Regions from separate parts of the Cellulosimicrobium sp. BMG9.23 genome, predicted to be linked through region 3. Evidence: riboswitches for the same ligand, from Rfam matches in the RefSeq annotation. Region 3 holds a riboswitch; each other region holds the start of a gene.

Region 1 (4,252 bases), on a different contig from region 3:
ACGTGATCCTCGAGACCGGCGGGATCCTCGTCGGCAAGAAGGTGTCGCTCGAGATCGCGGGCGAGGCGATCCACCAGGAGTGAGGGAGTGCGCCGGACCCGCCAGCGAGCAGGTCCGCGATCTCACAGGGCGGCGAGCGTCTCGACGAGGAGCGTCTTCTCCGCCGCCCTGACGCGCGCCCCCAGCGTCTCGACGGTGTCGTCCGGTGCGACGCTCACCTCGGTCCGGGCCAGCACCGGCCCTTCGTCGTACCGCGCCGTCACGACGTGCACGCTCGCGCCGGTGACCGTCACGCCCGCGTCGAGGACGGCGCGGTGCACCCGGTCGCCGTACATCCCCTGTCCGCCGAACGCCGGGAGCAGGGCGGGGTGGGTGTTGAGCACACGCCCGTCGAACGCAGCGAGCGTGAGCGGACCGAGCTTCTTCATGTACCCGGTCAGCACCACGTGGGTGGCACCGTGCGCCCGCAGGGTCTCGAGCACGGCACGGTCGAGGTCACCTGCGTCCGGGTGTGTCACCGCGGACAGGTGCCGTGTCGGCACCCCGCGCTCCGACGCCCGCGCCAGCACGGGAGCGCCGCTGTTGTTCCCTATCAGGACGACGACGTCGCCGGCGACGTCCCCGGTGCGGCACGCGTCCATCAACGCTGCCGCGGTGGTGCCTGTACCGGACGCGAGCAGGGCGAGGCGCAGGGTCACGCCCGCAGTCTAAAGCCTGTCGAGCAACCTCGGTGAGGGTGTCGGCAGCGTCCTTCTCGGACGTCCCTATGCCGCTGTGGCGGTGCGGGTTCCCACGTCATTCGGGCTGGTTTCGTCGGCGCGTGTGCGTCGGCCAGAGCCTTCCCGTCGGTGGGCGTTGGTGACCTGGCCTCGTGCTTCGGGGTCCAGGACCTGGGAGAAGTTGCGCTCGCCCCAGGTGGCGAGGTTGACCGCGGCGTTCAGGTCACGATCGATCGTCAGCCCGCAGATCTCGCAGCCGAAGACGCGGTCGGCGAGGGTGAGCGCGGTCTTGACATCTCCGCACGCGGAGCAGGTCTTCGACGACGGGAACCACCGGTCCGCGATCAGGACTCGCCCACCACGCCAGGACGCCTTGTAGGTGATCTGGCGCGCGAGCTCGCCCCAGGCCGCGTCCGCGATGGCGGCGGCGAGGTGGTGGTTGGCGAGCATCCCGTGGATGTTCAGGTCTTCGATGACGAGCCGGTCGTGGGTCTGGACCAACGTGTTGGTGACCTGGTGCAGGAAGTGGTGTCGGCGGGCACGGACCCGCTCGTGATGACGTGCGAGCCGGCGCACGGCAGCCCGCCGGTTCGCGGAGCCTTTGACCTTGCGGGAAACGGCCTTGCTCAACCGCCGGGTGACCGGCTGCGCCGCTCGCAGGGCTCTCGGTGCCACGTCGACGCGGAACATCTCTTCGCCGTCGCTGGTTGCGGCGACGACGGGTGCGTGCAGGCCGCGGTCCACACCGACCCACCCACCGCGGTCGGCGTCGTCGCGCTGCTGATGGCGGGCGACGGGGTGCAGGTCGCACGCCTTGACGTTCAGCGAGATCCGCCACCTCCCGCCACGGCGCGAGAGGGTCGCGAACAGGATGCGCGCCCGCCCCTTGTTCAGCATGCGGCGCAGCCGGCGGGTGTCGTCGTGCACCTTGATGGTGCCGATGCCGGGCAGGGTCACCGAGCGGGGGCCGTTCTCCCCGAGGCGGATCGTGGCCCGCTCGCTGGCCTTCGTCCTGGAGACCTTGTTGCGTATCCGGAACGAGCCGCGCTCGGGGTTCTTCTTCTTGAACCTGGGGTGGCCGACCGCCCGACCTGCGCGCTTGCCGCGCCGGGAGTCGGTCCACGCCTTCAGGGCCCCGCCGAGGTCGACGACGGCTTCTTCGAACACCTGCGCGGATACGTGCGTGCGCCAGGCAAGGCCCGTCACCTCGACATCGGTCTCACCGGCTGCGTCGACGATGAACCGGCGGCCAGCGTCCTCGGACTTCTTCCACGCGTTGAACGTGTTGATCAGATCAAACCCGGTCCACGGCACCTTCACCGCGCCGTCGTCGTCGGCCGTGATCGTCGCGGCAGCCCTCCTTGAGGCGTTGCGGGCGTCCAGGTGCAGCCGCAGGCCCTGGTTGAATGCGAACCGGGCGCCACCCTCGTGCCGGGCCAGGGCACGCGCTTGTTCCACGGTGGGGTCAGCCATCAGCTGGAACGTCGTATGCCGAGCCACGACGAGCACGCTATCCGTGCCCACCGCCACAAGTCGGTGTGTCCTCCCTGGTCACGAGAGGATCAGCTCCGCGTGAACGTCCGCCCGACGCTCGTACCCGTCCGACCTGACCGAAACCACCTTGGACGCGCACCCGCAACCTCGTCATCTCCGCCCACACCCACGGCGGGCGCCCATGCTGCGAGCACTGGTCACACGAGCACGTCAACGCGTTGCTGTTCGTCGTCGCGACCGGCGTCCCTTCGCGGGCGCTCTCGCACGACTGCACCGTGTCGAGGTCCGCGGCACACAAGCACTTCACGAGCAAGAGGCCAGGCTCACCGCCCACGGTGCGTTGGTGAATGTGTCCCAGACCCAGCTCCTGCTACGCCTACTCGACCGCCGCGGATAGTTGTTCGACAGGCTTAGGATGACGCGAACGACACGGGGTGCCCCGCAGCGGGGCTGAGATCACACCCGTCGAACCTGCTCTGGCTCGTACCAGCGAAGGGATGTCCGCGATGACGCTCGCCTCCACCACGCCCGGCACCCCGCCCGGCACCGCACCCGTGCCCGACGGCGCACCCGGACCTCGCGCGGGCGGGTCGCCCGGGCCCTCGCGGCCGCGCGTCCTGTCGATCGCCGGGACCGACCCGACCGGCGGCGCGGGCATCCAGGCCGACCTCAAGGCGTTCTGCGCGCACGGCGCGTACGGCATGGCGGTGACGACCGCGCTCGTCGCGCAGAACACCCACGGCGTGCGGTCCGTGCACGTCCCCGGGCCGGCCTTCCTCCGGGAGCAGCTCGACGCGGTCTCCGACGACGTCGTGATCGACGCGGTGAAGATCGGCATGGTGGCGGACGCCGCGAACGCGCAGGAGATCGTCGCGTGGCTCGACGACCTGGCCGCGTCGCGACGGTCTCGCGGCGAGCGGGCGCCGTACGTCGTGCTCGACCCGGTCATGGTCGCGACCTCCGGCCACCGGCTCCTCGACGCCGGCGCCGAGCAGGGTGTGCGCGACCTCGCGGCGCGCGCCGACGTCGTGACGCCGAACCTGCCCGAGCTCGCCGTCCTCGCCGGGACGCCGGTCGGGACGACGTGGGACGAGGCGCTCGACCAGGCGCGCGCGTTCGTCGCGGCGAGCGGGACTGCGGTCCTGCTCAAGGGCGGCCACCTCACCGGCGCGACGTCGCCCGACGCGCTCGTGGAGCCCGGCTCGGCCGAGGGCGGCGTGGGTCGGGTGACGACGTTCGACGCCGACCGCGTCGACACGCCGCACACGCACGGCACCGGGTGCTCGCTCTCCGCGGCGCTCGCGGCGCTGCGCCCGCAGCGCGCGGGCTGGCCGGAGGCCGCGCGTGACGCCAAGGAGTGGCTCACCGGCGCGCTGCGCGCGGGGGCGGCGCTGCAGGTCGGGACCGGCCGCGGGCCCGTCGACCACCTGCACGCGACGTCGCCGGTCGCCGAACCGGTCGACGTGCCGGTCGCCGTGCCGGCCAGCGGACCGGTCGACGGACACGGCGCGGGCAGCGCCGGGTCTCAGGCGCGCGCGACCTCGGTCCCGGTCGGGTAGACGCACTCCGTGCCGGGCGGCCACCACCGCCACTGCGAGTCGACCTGGCTCGCGGCGACCCCGTCCGGCCGCTCGGCGACGCACCGGTCGTCGCCCTGCCGGACACCGATCGTCAGGTAGTAGACGACGAGCACCCCGGTGAACAGGACGGCGAGCACCGTCACGGCCCGGCGCAGCGCGGGGGAGGTGCCGCCGTCGGACCCGTCCTCCTCGCCGGGCCGCGCCGGGACCCAGTCCCAGCTCATGCCGGACGGCCCGGAGTGCCGGACGCCGCGGCGTCGGGCACGAGCAGCACCTTGCCGGTCGTGGCACGCCCCTCGAGCGCGCGGTGCGCCTCGGCTGCCTCGGCGAGCGGGAACGTGGCGCCGACGCGCACGTCCAGGGTGCCGCCCGCGACGGCGCCGAGCACCTCCGTCGCACGCTCGACGAGCTCGGTCCGCGTCGCCGTGTGGTCGGAGAGCTTGGGGCGCGTGAGGAAGA
Region 2 (4,252 bases), on a different contig from region 3:
TCCGACGACGGCGAGCACCTCGCCGGCGTGCAGGTCGAGGTCGACGTCGCGCACGACCGGCGCCCTCGACCGTGTCACCGTGAACGAGCGCGCACCGAGCGCGACGCGTGCTGGGCGGTCGAGGGACGGGGCAGTGGGTGACGGGGCGATGGGTGACGAGGAGGCGAGGTCGACGAGCCACGCGTCGGTGCGGTCGGAGCCGAGCGGTCCGGGTGCACCGGCCGCCTCGAGCAGCACGTCGAGAGGGAGCCAGCAGCCGAGCTCCACGAGCCGCTGCGCGTGCTCGCGCAGCACGACGCCGGTGGGGCCGTGCGCGACGACGCGCCCCCCGTCGTCGAGCACGAGCGTGGCGTCGGGCAGGCCGCCGAGCTCGTCGAGGCGGTGCTCCACGACCACCACGGTGCGCCGCTGCGGAGCCGGGCCGGACGGCCCGGGGTGCGCCGCGCCGTCGGGCCATGGCACACCCGGAACGCCCGCGATCCGGGCGACGAGCGATCCGATCTCGCGTGCTCCCGCGGGGTCGAGGAGCGCGGTGGGCTCGTCCAGGACGAGCACCGCGGGGTCGGTGACGAGCGCGGCGGCGAGCGCGACGCGCTGCGCCTCCCCGCCGGACAGCGCGCTCGTCGACCGCGCTCGCAGGTGCGTGGCCCCCGCCGCGGCGAGGGCCTGCGCGGACCGGTCGTCGATCGTGGCCGGGTCGGCGGCCCGGTTCTCGAGCGCGAAGCGCAGCTCGTCCTCGACGCCGCCGAGGCACAGCTGGTCGCCGGGGCTCTGCTGCACGAGACCGACGTCCGCGGCGAGGCGCGCCACGGCGACCTCGCGGGGGTCGTGGCCGACGACCTCCACGTCGCCGGTCACGTGGCCGGGCAGCGTGTGCGGGACGACCCCGGTGAGCACGCGCAGCAGCGTCGACTTGCCGCACCCGGACGGTCCGACGACGAGCAGCCCGCTCCCCTCGGGGACGTCCACGCTCACGCCGTCGAGCACGGGGAGGTCGTCGTGACCGACGCTGACGGTCAGGCGCCGGGTCCGCACGGCCGCCGGCGCCGCGGGGCGCGGTCCGGCCTCAGCCACGGCGCGCCCCGATCGCGAACGCGTCGAGGGCACCGGTGCGCGCGAGCGCGTCGCCGAGCAGGCGCGCGGCGATCCCGCACAGCAGCACGCACGACACGACCTGGATGCCGAGCCGGAGCATCGCGTAGTCCTGGCCGAGCCACCCGAACCGGACCGCGTTGAACGCGTACGTGACGAGGGCCGCGCTCACGCCGGACGTGACGAAGACCCACCAGCCGTAGCGGCGGTAGCGCGTGAGGGCGAAGGGCAGCTCGGCTCCCGCGCCCTGCACGAGCCCGACGAGCAGCAGGAGGGGCCCCGCGGGCGAGGCGAGGAACACGACCTCGACGAGCGCAGCGAGCGTCTCGGTGAGGATCCCGACGCCCGGCTTGCGCACGATGTACGTCGCGAGCGGTCCGACGACGATCCAGGCACCGGCGAGCACGTTCGCGGCGAGGTCGGCGAGCGGGCCCATCGCGAGCTGGAGCGGCGCCCAGAGCTGGACGAACGCCCAATAGACGAAGCCGAACACGACGCCGAGAACAGCGACGAGCACGGTCTCGTGGAGCGTCAGGCCGCGGCGCCGTCGGGACGTCCCTGGCGGGGGCGTGCCGGTTCGTTCGGCGGTTCGTCCGGCAGGTCGGGCTGCGGGTCGGGCGGTGGGCTCGGTCATGCGGGTCCCTTCGTCGGGCCGCGACGGGTGCACGACGACGCGTCCCGCACCTGCGCGCGCACGGTGCCCGGCTGCGCGGCCGTGCCGACGCGTGCGGGCGCGTGCGGGCGTAGGGGACGGTGACGTCGGCCCTGCTCCCTTCGCTGGTACGAACCAGATCAGGTTCCACGGGTCTGCCGGTGGGACACGGAGGTCCGGCCGGCACTCTCAGCGCTCGTGCGCTCCCCGGGGGCGTTCGGGCCGACCCTAGGGGCTCGTCCGCCCGCGGACAATCCCCGTCTCACGATCTCGGCTCGCCACGACCCTGCGGGAACACTTCTTGACACGCGCGTCGAACACCTGTTCGAATGGCGAGGTGCGATGGGACGGACAGGCGATCGGCGCGGACGACGGCGCGCTCCCGGGGCTGGAGCGCGCCGGGCTGGTGCGCAGCGTCCGCACGCCCGAGTTCGCCGGGATCACGTTCCACGAGGTCACCGCCAAGAGCGCACTGTCCAAGGTGCCCGCGATGTCGCGCATGCCGTTCCGCTGGACGGTCAACCCGTACCGCGGCTGCAGCCACGCCTGCTCGTACTGCCTGAGCCCGCAGACCCCCGTGCTCCTCGCCGACGGGACGCAGCGGCCCGTCGGCGAGCTCCAGGTGGGCGACGAGATCGTCGGCACCCAGGCGCACGGCGCCTACCGCCGGTACGTCCGCACCCGCGTGCTCGACCGCTGGACCACGCGCAAGCGCGCCTATCGCGTGACGCTCGCCGACGGGACGCGTCTGGTCGCGAGCGGTGACCACCGGTTCCTCACCGAACGGGGCTGGCGCCACGTGGTCGCAGGAGCGGGCCACCACGCCCACCTCGCGCTCGGGGACGTCCTCGTCGGCCCGGGACGGAGCGGCTTGCGGGAGCTCGCCGCCACGGCTGCGGCGGACGAGGATTCCGGCGCCTCGCCCCTCCTCGGGCGGGACGTCACCAGCGGTGACGCCCTGCGCGTCGAGTCGCTGGAGGCGCTCGGCGGCGCTGACGACCTCGTCGAGCTCGTCGACATCACGACGGGGACGCGCGACTTCGTCGCGGCCGGCGTCGTGAGCCACAACTGCTTCGCACGCCCGACGCACCAGTACCTCGACCTCGACGCGGGCGACGACTTCGACCGCGAGGTCGTCGTCAAGGTCAACGTCGACGACGTGCTGCGCGCCGAGCTGGCCAAGCGGACGTGGACGCACGAGCCCGTCGCGCTCGGGACGAACACCGACCCGTACCAGCGCGCGGAGGGCCGGTACCGGCTCATGCCGGGGATCGTCTCAGCGCTCGCGGACTCCGGCACGCCGCTGTCGATCCTCACCAAGGGCACGCTCCTGCGCCGCGACCTGCCGCTGCTCGTCGACGCGGCGTCGCGCGTCGAGGTCGGGGTCGGGGTGTCGCTCGCGCTGCTCGACCCCGAGCTGCAGGCGTCCGTCGAGCCCGGCACGCCGAGCCCTCGCGCACGCCTCGACCTGATCCGCACGATCCGCGAGGCAGGGCTGCCCTGCGGTGTCATGGTCGCCCCCGTGCTGCCGTGGCTCACGGACTCCACGCGCGCGCTCACCGACCTCCTCGACGCGGTGAAGGACGCGGGTGCCACCGGGGTGACCGTGCTGCCGCTGCACCTCAAGCCCGGGACGCGGGAGTGGTTCATGTCCTGGCTCGCGCGCGAGCACCCCCGCCTCGTCCCCGGGTACGAACGGGTCTACGACCGCGGCACGTACGCGTCCAAGGCCTACCGGTCCTGGTTGTGGGACCGTGTGCGCCCGATGCTCGAGACGCGGGGCTTCGCCGTCTCGGGCCACCGCGGCCCGTCGGGCGTCGAGGGTCGCTACCGGAGCGGCGAGCTCGGCGGGCTCGGTGCCGCCGAGCCGCCCGTCGACGGCGCGTACCCCCGCGGCAGCCTCGCCCGCCCGGCCGCCCCGTCGGCGGCCGGAGGGGCGCTCGCCGGCATGCCGGTCGACGGCGGCGCGCTCGACCTCGCGGGCGGCGGCGTGGAGCAGGTGCTCTTCTGAGGCCCGCTGTCAGCGGTCGGCGAGGCGGGCCGGGAACCCGCCCGTCGCGACCGGGCCCCAGCGGATGATCGTCACCCGGACGAGGCACTTGCCCTGCGCGACCATCGCCGCGCGGTACTCGTCCCAGTCCGGGTGCTCGCCCGAGATCGCGCGGTAGTAGTCGACGAGCGGCTCGACCGCGTCGGGCAGCTCGATCACCTCGGCGGTCCCGTCCACCTGGACCCACGGGTCGGAGAATCCCGGACCGAGCGACAGGAGCGACGCCTGCGGCCGACGACGCAGGTTCGCGGCCTTCGCGCGCTCCGGGTACGTCGACACCACGACCCGGCCCTCACCGTCGACCCCGTACGTCACCGGGCTGAGCTGCGGCGAGCCGTCGGAACGCGTCGTGACGAGCACCCCGTCGTGGCGCGAGCGGAGCAGCTCGACGAGCTCGTCACGCTCGATCCGGCGGGCGGTGGCGATGGTGCGGGGCATGCGGATCCTCCTGGTGGGCT
Region 3 (4,252 bases):
CGCGACCTCCCCGGCGTCGACCGGGCCGCGCCCGTCGACGACCCGCGGGCCGGGGTCGCGCGGGTCGTACGCGACGGCCATGCTCGGCGCCTGCGCGCTGAGGACGGCCGTGCCGTCGGCGCCCACGAGGACCGCGGGGCCGCTGATCTCGGGGAGCGCGAGGGCGACGTCGTCGTGCGCCGCCAGCTCGTCCGCGAGGTCGGCCGGGACGAGGCTGCGCGCGCCGCCGAGCTGGGCGGACGACGACTCCAGCGCGCCCCCGGTGCTCGTCCCACCCCGCACGTACGCGTCGGCCTGGATCGAGGACGCGACGATGCCGTCGAACGTCGACGCGAGCATCGCACGCAGCGCGAACGTGCCGGTGACGAACGCGACGCCGATGGTCACCGCGAGCACGGACAGCACGAGCTGCGCACCGTGCGCGCGCACGCCGCGCAGCGCGATCCGGCCCATCATCGGACGGACGCCGTCGCGTGCGCGGGGTGGCCGGCGGATGCCGACACCGCCGGAGAGAGGTCGCCGAGCGTGTCGAGCACGGCCTGCGGCGTGGGGTCGCGCAGCTCCGTGACGAGGCGCCCGTCCGCGAGGAACAGCACCCGGTGCGCGTACGACGCCGCGGTCGGGTCGTGCGTGACCATCACGACCGACTGTCCGAGGTCGTCCACCGAGGAGCGCAGGAAACCGAGCACCTCCGCGGCCGCGTGCGAGTCGAGGTTGCCCGTCGGCTCGTCCGCGAACACGACCGCGGGCCGGGACACGAGCGCCCGCGCGCACGCGACGCGCTGCTGCTGCCCGCCGGAGAGCTCCGCGGGCCGGTGCCCGAGCCGCGGACGCAGGCCCACGGCGTCGACCACGCGCTCGAACCACTCGCGGTCCACGGGCCGGCGCGCGATCGCCAGCGGGAGGACGATGTTCTCCTCCGCCGTGAGCGTCGGCACGAGGTTGAACGACTGGAACACGAACCCGATGCGCGTCCGGCGCAGGCGCGTCAGCCGTCGTTCGCTCATCGCCGAGACCGTCTCGCCGTCGACGACGACGGTGCCCGCCGTGGGCGAGTCCAGGCCAGCCAGGCAGTGCATCAACGTCGACTTGCCCGATCCCGACGGACCCATGATGGCCGTGAGCCGGCCCCGCTCGAGGTCGACGTCCACCCCGTCGAGGGCACGGACGCTCGCGGCGCCCCGCCCGTAGGTCTTCACCAGACCGCGAGCCGTGGCGATCGCGGTCGAACCACCGGACGCTGCGCTGCTCATCGTCATTGCCCTCCTGCATGGGGAGCCCGGCGTGCTGCCGGGTCCTTCCGACCTTCTCGTCGGAGGGTGACGCGGGGCATCAGGGGTCGGCCCGGACGTGTCCCTGGTCTGGCGCGGCGCTCTTCCGGGGAGCGTTCAGGGTGCTCTCAGGGTTGTCCCGGAACCCTTGGCGCGACCCCGGGACGCGCCTCAGCTAGGGATCGAGCTTTAATAGGTTGAGATTCACACTAGTCGCGTCTAGGGTCGTCGCATGGCGTCGACGGACACGGTCGAGAACGTGCAGCGGGCGGTGCTGCCGACCGCGGTGCTGTCCGCGCTCCGGGTGTCCCCGAACCACGGCTACGCCCTGGTGGCACAGCTGCGCGCCGCGGGGTTCGCCGGCGTGCAGGGCGGGACCCTCTACCCCCTCCTGCGGGAGATGGAGCACCAGGGGTTGCTGACGTCCCGCTGGGACGTGGACGGCTCGGGCCCGGCGCGCAAGGTGGTCGAGCTGACGGAACGCGGCGCCCAGAGACTGCACGAGGACCGCGAGGCGATCCGCACGGTGCTGGCGCAGGTCGATGCGCTGGCGGACAGGGGGGACTGAGGCATGTCGTACCAACGAGACCTGGCGTTCGCGCTGCGCCTTCGAGGCGTCGCGGAGAAGGAGGTGGCCGACATCGTCGCGGAGGTGGACGCCCACGCGCAGGAGGGCATCGTGCTCGAGGAGTACTTCGGCACGCCCGACGAGTACGCCGCACGATTCCCCGAGGGGCCGGAGCGGCGGCGCGACGCGGTGTGGTGGACGAAGGTGGGTGCCGTCGTCGGCGTGGCGTGGATGGTGGTCGTCACGGCGCTCGCCGCGCTCGGCGCCGAGCTGCCCGTCCGGTTCGGCGTCGTCGCCCTGTGGCCCCCGCTGGGCCTGATGCTGCTGGGCATGGTCGTCGACATCGTCTGGGCCCACCGCCGCCCGGTGTAGGCTCGCCGGGAACGACAGGGGAGCTCCTGGAGGAGCTGAGAGTGCGGACCACCGCAGACCCTCGAACCTGATCCGGTTAGCACCGGTGGAGGAAGTCGGGAATCTCGATCACCCGTCCGCGTCGGCCACGGCCGGCGCGTGCGGATGGACCCCTCCTGAACGTCCTGGGAGGACACATGCAGCACACCACCCGCCGTCGGGCGGCCCGGACCGGCCGTCACGTCACGACGGCGTCCCTCGCCGTGGCCACCCTCCTCGCCGCTGCGGCGTGCAGCGCGGGCGACGACACGGCCGGGGGCGACGACGCGTCGTCGGGCACCGTCACGCTCGTCACGCACGACTCGTTCGCCGTGAGCGACGACGTGCTCGCCGCGTTCGAGGAGGAGAGCGGGCTCACGGTCGAGCAGGTCGCGCCCGGCGACGGCGGCGCGCTCGTCAACCAGCTCGTGCTCACGAAGGGCTCGCCGCTCGGCGACGTCGTCTTCGGGATCGACAACTCGTTCGCGACCCGCGCCATCGACGAGGGCGTGCTCGACTTGTACACGCCCGCCGACCTCCCCGCGTCCGCCGAGCAGTACGCCGTCGGCGACGGCGAGCTCACGCCGGTCGACCTCGGCGACGTCTGCATCAACGTCGACCACACATGGTTCACCGAGGCCGGGGTGCCGGAGCCCGAGACGCTTGAGGACCTGGCGGACCCGGCCTACCGCGACCTGCTCGTCGTGACCAACCCCGCGACGTCGTCGCCCGGCCTCGCGTTCCTCCTCGCGACCGTCGGTGCGTTCGGCGAGGACGGCTGGGAGCAGTACTGGGCCGACCTGCGCGAGAACGGCGTCAAGGTCGTCGACGGCTGGTCCGACGCGTACTCCGTCGACTTCTCCGGCGGCGAGGGCGCGGGCGACCGCCCGCTCGTGCTGTCGTACTCGACGTCGCCCGCGTTCACGGTCTCCGAGGACGAGACGTCGTCGACGACGGGCGCGCTGCTCGACACGTGCTTCCGCCAGGTCGAGTACGCGGGCGTCCTCGCCGGCGCCGAGAACCCCGAGGGCGCGCAGCAGCTCGTCGACTTCCTCGTCAGCGAGACGTTCCAGGCGGACGTGCCGGGCCAGATGTACATGTACCCCGTCGACGACACCGTCGCGCTGCCCGCCGAGTGGGAGCAGTTCGCGCCGCTCGCCGACGAGCCGTTCGACGTCGCGCCCGAGGAGATCGACGCGCACCGCGACGAGTGGATCAAGGCGTGGACGGCGACGGTCGTCGACTGACCACCGCCCAGCCGGCTGCCGAGCACGGGGATACCCACCACTTCCGGGCGAATCCGGTGGGCAGCTCCGTGCTCGGCGGTGGATGGTCCCGTGCTCGGCGTGGCGTCCTCCGGGGGGTCGCGGCGGCGGTGCCGCTCGTGTTCCTCGGGGTGTTCTTCGCGTGGCCGGTGGTGGCGCTCGTCGCGCGCGGGTTCGTGGGGCCCGACGGCGGCCTCGACCTCTCGGGGTTCGCGGAGGTGTTCTCCGCTCCCCGGACCTGGCGCATCGTCGGGCTGACGCTGTGGCAGGCCGTGCTCGGCACGACGCTCTCCCTGCTGCTCGGGGTTCCGGGCGCGTACGTGCTGTACCGGTGCCGGTTCCGCGGGCGACGCGTGCTGCGCGCGCTCGTGACCGTGCCGTTCGTGCTGCCCACGGTCGTCGTGGGCGTGGCGTTCCGCACGCTGCTCGTCGAGGGCGGGCCGCTCGGGTTCCTGCGGCTCGACGGGACGTTCGCCGCGATCGTCGTGGCGCTCGTGTTCTTCAACTACTCCGTCGTGGTGCGCACGGTCGGCGGGCTGTGGGAGCACCTCGACCCGCGCGCGGAGCAGGCGGCGCGCGCGCTCGGGGCGACGCCGTGGCGCGCGTTCCGGACGGTCACCCTGCCCGCCCTCGCTCCCGCGATCGCGAGCGCCGCGTCCATCGTGTTCCTCTTCTGCGCGACGGCGTTCGGCGTCGTCCTCGTCCTCGGCGGCATCCGCTACGGGACGATCGAGACGGAGATCTGGATCCAGACGACC
Region 4 (4,252 bases), on a different contig from region 3:
AGATGACGCGCGCGTCGCCGACCTGCGCGCGGATCGCCGCGACCTGGTCCGCGATGACGTTGCCGGGCGTCCAGTCGGGAGCCAGCCCGGCGCCGTCGTACAGGAAGTGCTCGAGCACGGTCTGGCCGTGCGCGGAGTGCTTGACCTCGGGGTGCCACTGGACGCCGAACAGGCGCCGCTCCCGGTCCTCGAACGCGGCGACGGGCGAGCCCGACGACGTCGCGAGGACCTCGAAGCCCTCCGGCGCGCGGTGCACCGCGTCGCCGTGGCTCATCCACGTGGTCTGGTTCTCGGGGGTCTCGGCGAGCAGCACGCCGGCCGAGCAGACCTCGACCTCGGTGCCGCCGTACTCGCGCTGGCCGGTCTGGGCGACGTCGCCGCCGAGCGCCGCGGCCATCGCCTGGAAGCCGTAGCAGATGCCCATGACCGGCACGCCGGCCTCGAACAGCGCCGGGTCGACGAACGGTGCGCCCGTCGCGTAGACCGACGACGGCCCGCCGGACAGGATGATCGCGGCCGGGTCCTTCGCGAGCATCTGCTCGACCGTGAAGGTGTGCGGCACGATCTCGGAGTACACCTTGGCCTCGCGCACGCGCCGCGCGATGAGCTGCGCGTACTGGGCGCCGAAGTCGACGACGAGCACGGGGCGCGGCGTCGAGGCGACCTGCGCGGTGGTGGGGATGTCAGGGGTGGTGGCGGGAGACGTCACCGGTCCAGGATAGTCGCCGCGCAGTGCTCGTCCGGAACCGCCTCAGGCGCCGGCGCGCTCCTCGATCCGCTCGCGCAGCGCCCGCGCCGCGGTCTCCGGGTCCGCGGCCTCCGTGATCGCCCGGACGACCACGATCCGCGTGGCACCGGCGTCGAGCACCGCGTCGAGGCGCTCGGTGTCGATCCCGCCGATCGCGAACCACGGCGTCGTCGGGGCGGACGCGGCGACGTCGCGCAGCAGGTCCAGCCCGACGGCGGCCCGCCCGGGCTTCGTCGGCGTCGCCCACAGCGGGCCGACGCAGAAGTAGTCGACGTCCGGGTCGGCCTCCGCGACGGCGGCCTGCTCGGTCGAGTGCGTCGAGCGGCCGATCACCGGGGCGGGGCCGAGCAGGGAACGGACCGCTCCGACCGGCAGGTCCCGCTGCCCCATGTGCACGACGGGCGCTGCCGTCAGCCCCGCGACGTCGGCCCGGTCGTTGACCGCCCAGAGCGCGCCGTGCTCCCGCGCCACCCGCGCCACGAGCTCCTGGAGCTCGAGCTCGCGCGCGACGTCGAGCGTCTTGTCCCGGAGCTGGACGACATCCACCCCGCCCGCGAGCGCCGCCTGCAGGAAGTCCTCGAGGTCGCCGCGCTCCTCGCGCGCGTCGGTGCACAGGTACAGGCGCGCATCGGCGAGGCGGGCGCGGGCGTCGGTGCCCGACGTGACGGAGGTCTCGGTGCTCATCCGTCGGAGTGTAGGGGCGAGGGCGCCGCCACGGCCGGTACTGTGGCCGAGAGCACGGGAGCCCCGCACGGGGCTGAGAGGGCGTAGGAGCCGACCGTCGAACCTGATCTGGGTCATGCCAGCGAAGGGAGCGCAGATGGACCCCCTGCACGCCGTCGCCCATCCGGCCCGCGTCCGGGACGCGAACGCAGAGGCAGACCTGCCCGACGGCGCACGCGACGTCGTCGTGGTGGGCGGCGGGATCGTGGGTCTCGCCGTGGCGTGGCGCGCTGCGCGCGCGGGCCTCACGGTCACCGTGCTGGACCCGTCGCCCGGCGACGGCGCGACGCACGCCGCGGCGGGGATGCTCGCGCCCGTCACAGAGGCCGACTTCGGCGAGGACGACGCCCTCGCGCTGCACCTGGTGGCGGCCCGCGCGTGGCCGGCGTTCGCCACCGACCTCGAGCGCGCGACGGGGACGGACGTCGGCCTGCGCACCGCCGGGACGCTCACGGTCGCGTACGACACGGACGACCTCGCGCTCCTGCGCCGCGTGCTCGCGCTGCACGCCGCGCACGGCCTCGACTCGCACGAACTCACGCTCGCCGAGGCTCGCCGCCGCGAGCCGTTCCTCGGTCCGCGCGTCGCCGGGGCCGCGTGGGCGCCGCACGACCACGCGGTCGACCCACGCGCGACGCACGCCGCGCTGCTCGGAGCGCTCGGTGCAGCGCGCGGTGCTGCCGCGCCCGGTGCCGGTCAGAGGCCCGGGCCGGGTTCCGCCGTCGTGCGCGGCCGGGGTACCCGCCTCGCGCTCGACGTGACGGGGAGGGTCACGGGCGTGCACGACGACGCGGGCCGGCTCCACCGCGCCGGTGCCGTCGTGCTCGCGGCGGGCTGGGAGTCCGGTGCGCTGGCGTCGGGCGTGCCGGGCGTCGTCGTCCCGGTCCGCCCGGTGAAGGGCCAGACGCTGCGTCTCGACGCAGGGCCGGACCTGGCGCTCGAGCACGTCGTGCGCGGCGTCGTGCAGGGTCGGCCCGTGTACGTCGTGCCGCGCGAACCGGTCCCGGACGGGCAGGGCCACGGCTGCGCGGGGCACCGCGAGGTCGTGATCGGCGCGACGACCGAGGAGAACCCCGACGACCGTCGCGCCACCGCCGGCGGCGTGTTCGCGCTGCTTCGCGACGCGCGCGCGCTGCTCCCGGGGATCGACGAGGCCGCGCTCGTCGACGTCACGCCGCGCGCCCGCCCCGCGACGCCGGACAACCTGCCGCTGGTCGGCGCCACGCACGTCCCGGGCCTGCACGTCGCCGCGGGGCACGGGCGCAACGGCGTCCTCCTCGCGCCGCTCACCGCCGAGGCCGTCGTCGCGGGCCTGACGGGCGAGCACCTCGCCGCCGACGCCGCAGCGGCCCTCGCCGCGGCCCGTCCCGATCGCTTCACCGACGCCCCGGTCCGCCCCGCCGGTGAGGCCGGTACTGCCGGTGCCGTGGGTGCCGTCGGTGCCGAACCCCGGGTCATGGGCCGATCACAGGCCGGAACGGCGCACAAGCCAGGGTTCGGCAACCCCACCGCGAGTTGCGGCGCCTCCGTGACGAACCCTTCGACCCGCAGAGGATGACCCTCGTGTCCCCCACTCCCGCACCGACAGCGCTCGTCAACGGCGAGCCCTACCCGCTCGACGCGACCACCGGCGTCGAGGACCTCGTCGCCGCGCTCGTCCCGGCCTACGTGACCGATGGTTCGCCGCAGGGCGTCGCCGTCGCGATCAACGACGCCGTCGTGCCGCGCGGCACGTGGTCGAGCACCGTGGTCGCGCCCGGCGACCGCGTCGAGATCGTCACCGCCGTGCAGGGCGGCTGAAGGAGATGAGCATGCACGCCACCGAGACGACGCACGCTGCCCACACCCTCCCGACCCACGAGGACCCGCTCGTCGTCGCCGGGACGACGATCGGCTCGCGGCTCGTCATGGGCACCGGCGGCGCCGCGAACCTGCTCACGCTGGAGGACGCGCTCGTCGCGTCCGGGACCGCGTTGACGACCGTCGCGATGCGGCGCGTCGCCGTCCGCACCGGCGGCGAGGGCTCGCCGGACGCCGGGATCTGGGGTCTGCTCGACCGTCTGGGCATCCGCGCGCTGCCCAACACCGCAGGCTGCTTCTCGGTGCGCGAGGCCGTCCTCACGGCGCACCTCGCGCGCGAGGCGTGCGGCACCGAGTGGGTCAAGCTCGAGGTGATCGCCGACGACGTCACGCTCCTGCCCGACCCGATCGGCCTCGTCGAGGCGGCGGACCAGCTCGTGCGCGACGGGTTCGTCGTGCTGCCGTACACCAACGACGACCCGATCCTCGCGCGCCGGCTCGAGGACGTCGGCTGCGCGGCGGTCATGCCGCTCGGCGCGCCGATCGGCACCGGGCTGGGCGTCCTCAACCCCCGCAACATCGAGGCGATCGCGACGTCCGCGCGCGTGCCGGTGATCCTCGACGCGGGGATCGGGACGCCGTCGGACGCCGCGCTGGCCATGGAGCTCGGGTGCGACGGCGTGCTGCTCGCGACCGCGGTGACACGCGCGGCCGACCCGGTGCGCATGGCGCGCGCGATGCGGCTCGCGGTCGAGTCCGGCCGGCTCGCCGCGGGCGCCGGGCGCATCCCGCGCCGCGAGGGCGCGCTCGCGACCTCCTCCCCCGACGGCCGCCTCGACCTCGCCCTCTGACCACGACCCCGTCGCCGACGAGCTGGAGCCAGGGTCCGACCGTCCCGGCGCCGACAGGTGAGCGGGGGGACATCGGTCCGCTCAGGGGAGGCGCAGCTCCCTGAGCTGTCGGCGAGACGTGATGCCGAGC

Evidence for each region. A riboswitch is a leader RNA that binds a small molecule or an ion and turns the genes downstream of it on or off. The one in region 3 is predicted to bind thiamine pyrophosphate.
Region 1: another riboswitch for thiamine pyrophosphate. It lies ahead of thiD (bifunctional hydroxymethylpyrimidine kinase/phosphomethylpyrimidine kinase); the one in region 3 lies ahead of AC4H2G_RS10020 (thiamine ABC transporter substrate-binding protein).
Region 2: another riboswitch for thiamine pyrophosphate. It lies ahead of AC4H2G_RS15555 (ECF transporter S component); the one in region 3 lies ahead of AC4H2G_RS10020 (thiamine ABC transporter substrate-binding protein).
Region 4: another riboswitch for thiamine pyrophosphate. It lies ahead of thiO (glycine oxidase ThiO); the one in region 3 lies ahead of AC4H2G_RS10020 (thiamine ABC transporter substrate-binding protein).

Annotation. Positions count from the first base shown of each region.
Region 1 is NZ_JBZGBZ010000010.1:216,627-220,878, forward strand. It holds gene AC4H2G_RS18670 (YceI family protein) at 1-83, shown strand, start outside; gene purN (phosphoribosylglycinamide formyltransferase) at 123-698, opposite strand; gene AC4H2G_RS18680 (RNA-guided endonuclease TnpB family protein) at 765-2,192, opposite strand; TPP riboswitch at 2,634-2,728, shown strand; gene thiD (bifunctional hydroxymethylpyrimidine kinase/phosphomethylpyrimidine kinase) at 2,720-3,772, shown strand; gene AC4H2G_RS18690 (hypothetical protein) at 3,739-4,017, opposite strand; gene AC4H2G_RS18695 (quinone oxidoreductase family protein) at 4,014-4,252, opposite strand, start outside.
Region 2 is NZ_JBZGBZ010000008.1:185,811-190,062, reverse strand. It holds gene AC4H2G_RS15560 (ABC transporter ATP-binding protein) at 1-1,074, opposite strand, end outside; gene AC4H2G_RS15555 (ECF transporter S component) at 1,067-1,726, opposite strand; TPP riboswitch at 1,843-1,964, opposite strand; gene AC4H2G_RS15550 (Rv2578c family radical SAM protein) at 2,082-3,755, shown strand; gene AC4H2G_RS15545 (PPOX class F420-dependent oxidoreductase) at 3,765-4,232, opposite strand.
Region 3 is NZ_JBZGBZ010000005.1:275,212-279,463, reverse strand. It holds gene AC4H2G_RS10040 (ABC transporter permease) at 1-456, opposite strand, end outside; gene AC4H2G_RS10035 (ABC transporter ATP-binding protein) at 453-1,259, opposite strand; gene AC4H2G_RS10030 (PadR family transcriptional regulator) at 1,504-1,839, shown strand; gene AC4H2G_RS10025 (hypothetical protein) at 1,843-2,211, shown strand; TPP riboswitch at 2,218-2,322, shown strand; gene AC4H2G_RS10020 (thiamine ABC transporter substrate-binding protein) at 2,388-3,476, shown strand; gene AC4H2G_RS10015 (ABC transporter permease) at 3,614-4,252, shown strand, end outside.
Region 4 is NZ_JBZGBZ010000001.1:394,903-399,154, reverse strand. It holds gene guaA (glutamine-hydrolyzing GMP synthase) at 1-709, opposite strand, end outside; gene thiE (thiamine phosphate synthase) at 752-1,432, opposite strand; TPP riboswitch at 1,477-1,579, shown strand; gene thiO (glycine oxidase ThiO) at 1,569-3,029, shown strand; gene thiS (sulfur carrier protein ThiS) at 3,035-3,271, shown strand; gene AC4H2G_RS01640 (thiazole synthase) at 3,283-4,122, shown strand; gene AC4H2G_RS01635 (ATP-binding protein) at 4,204-4,252, opposite strand, start outside.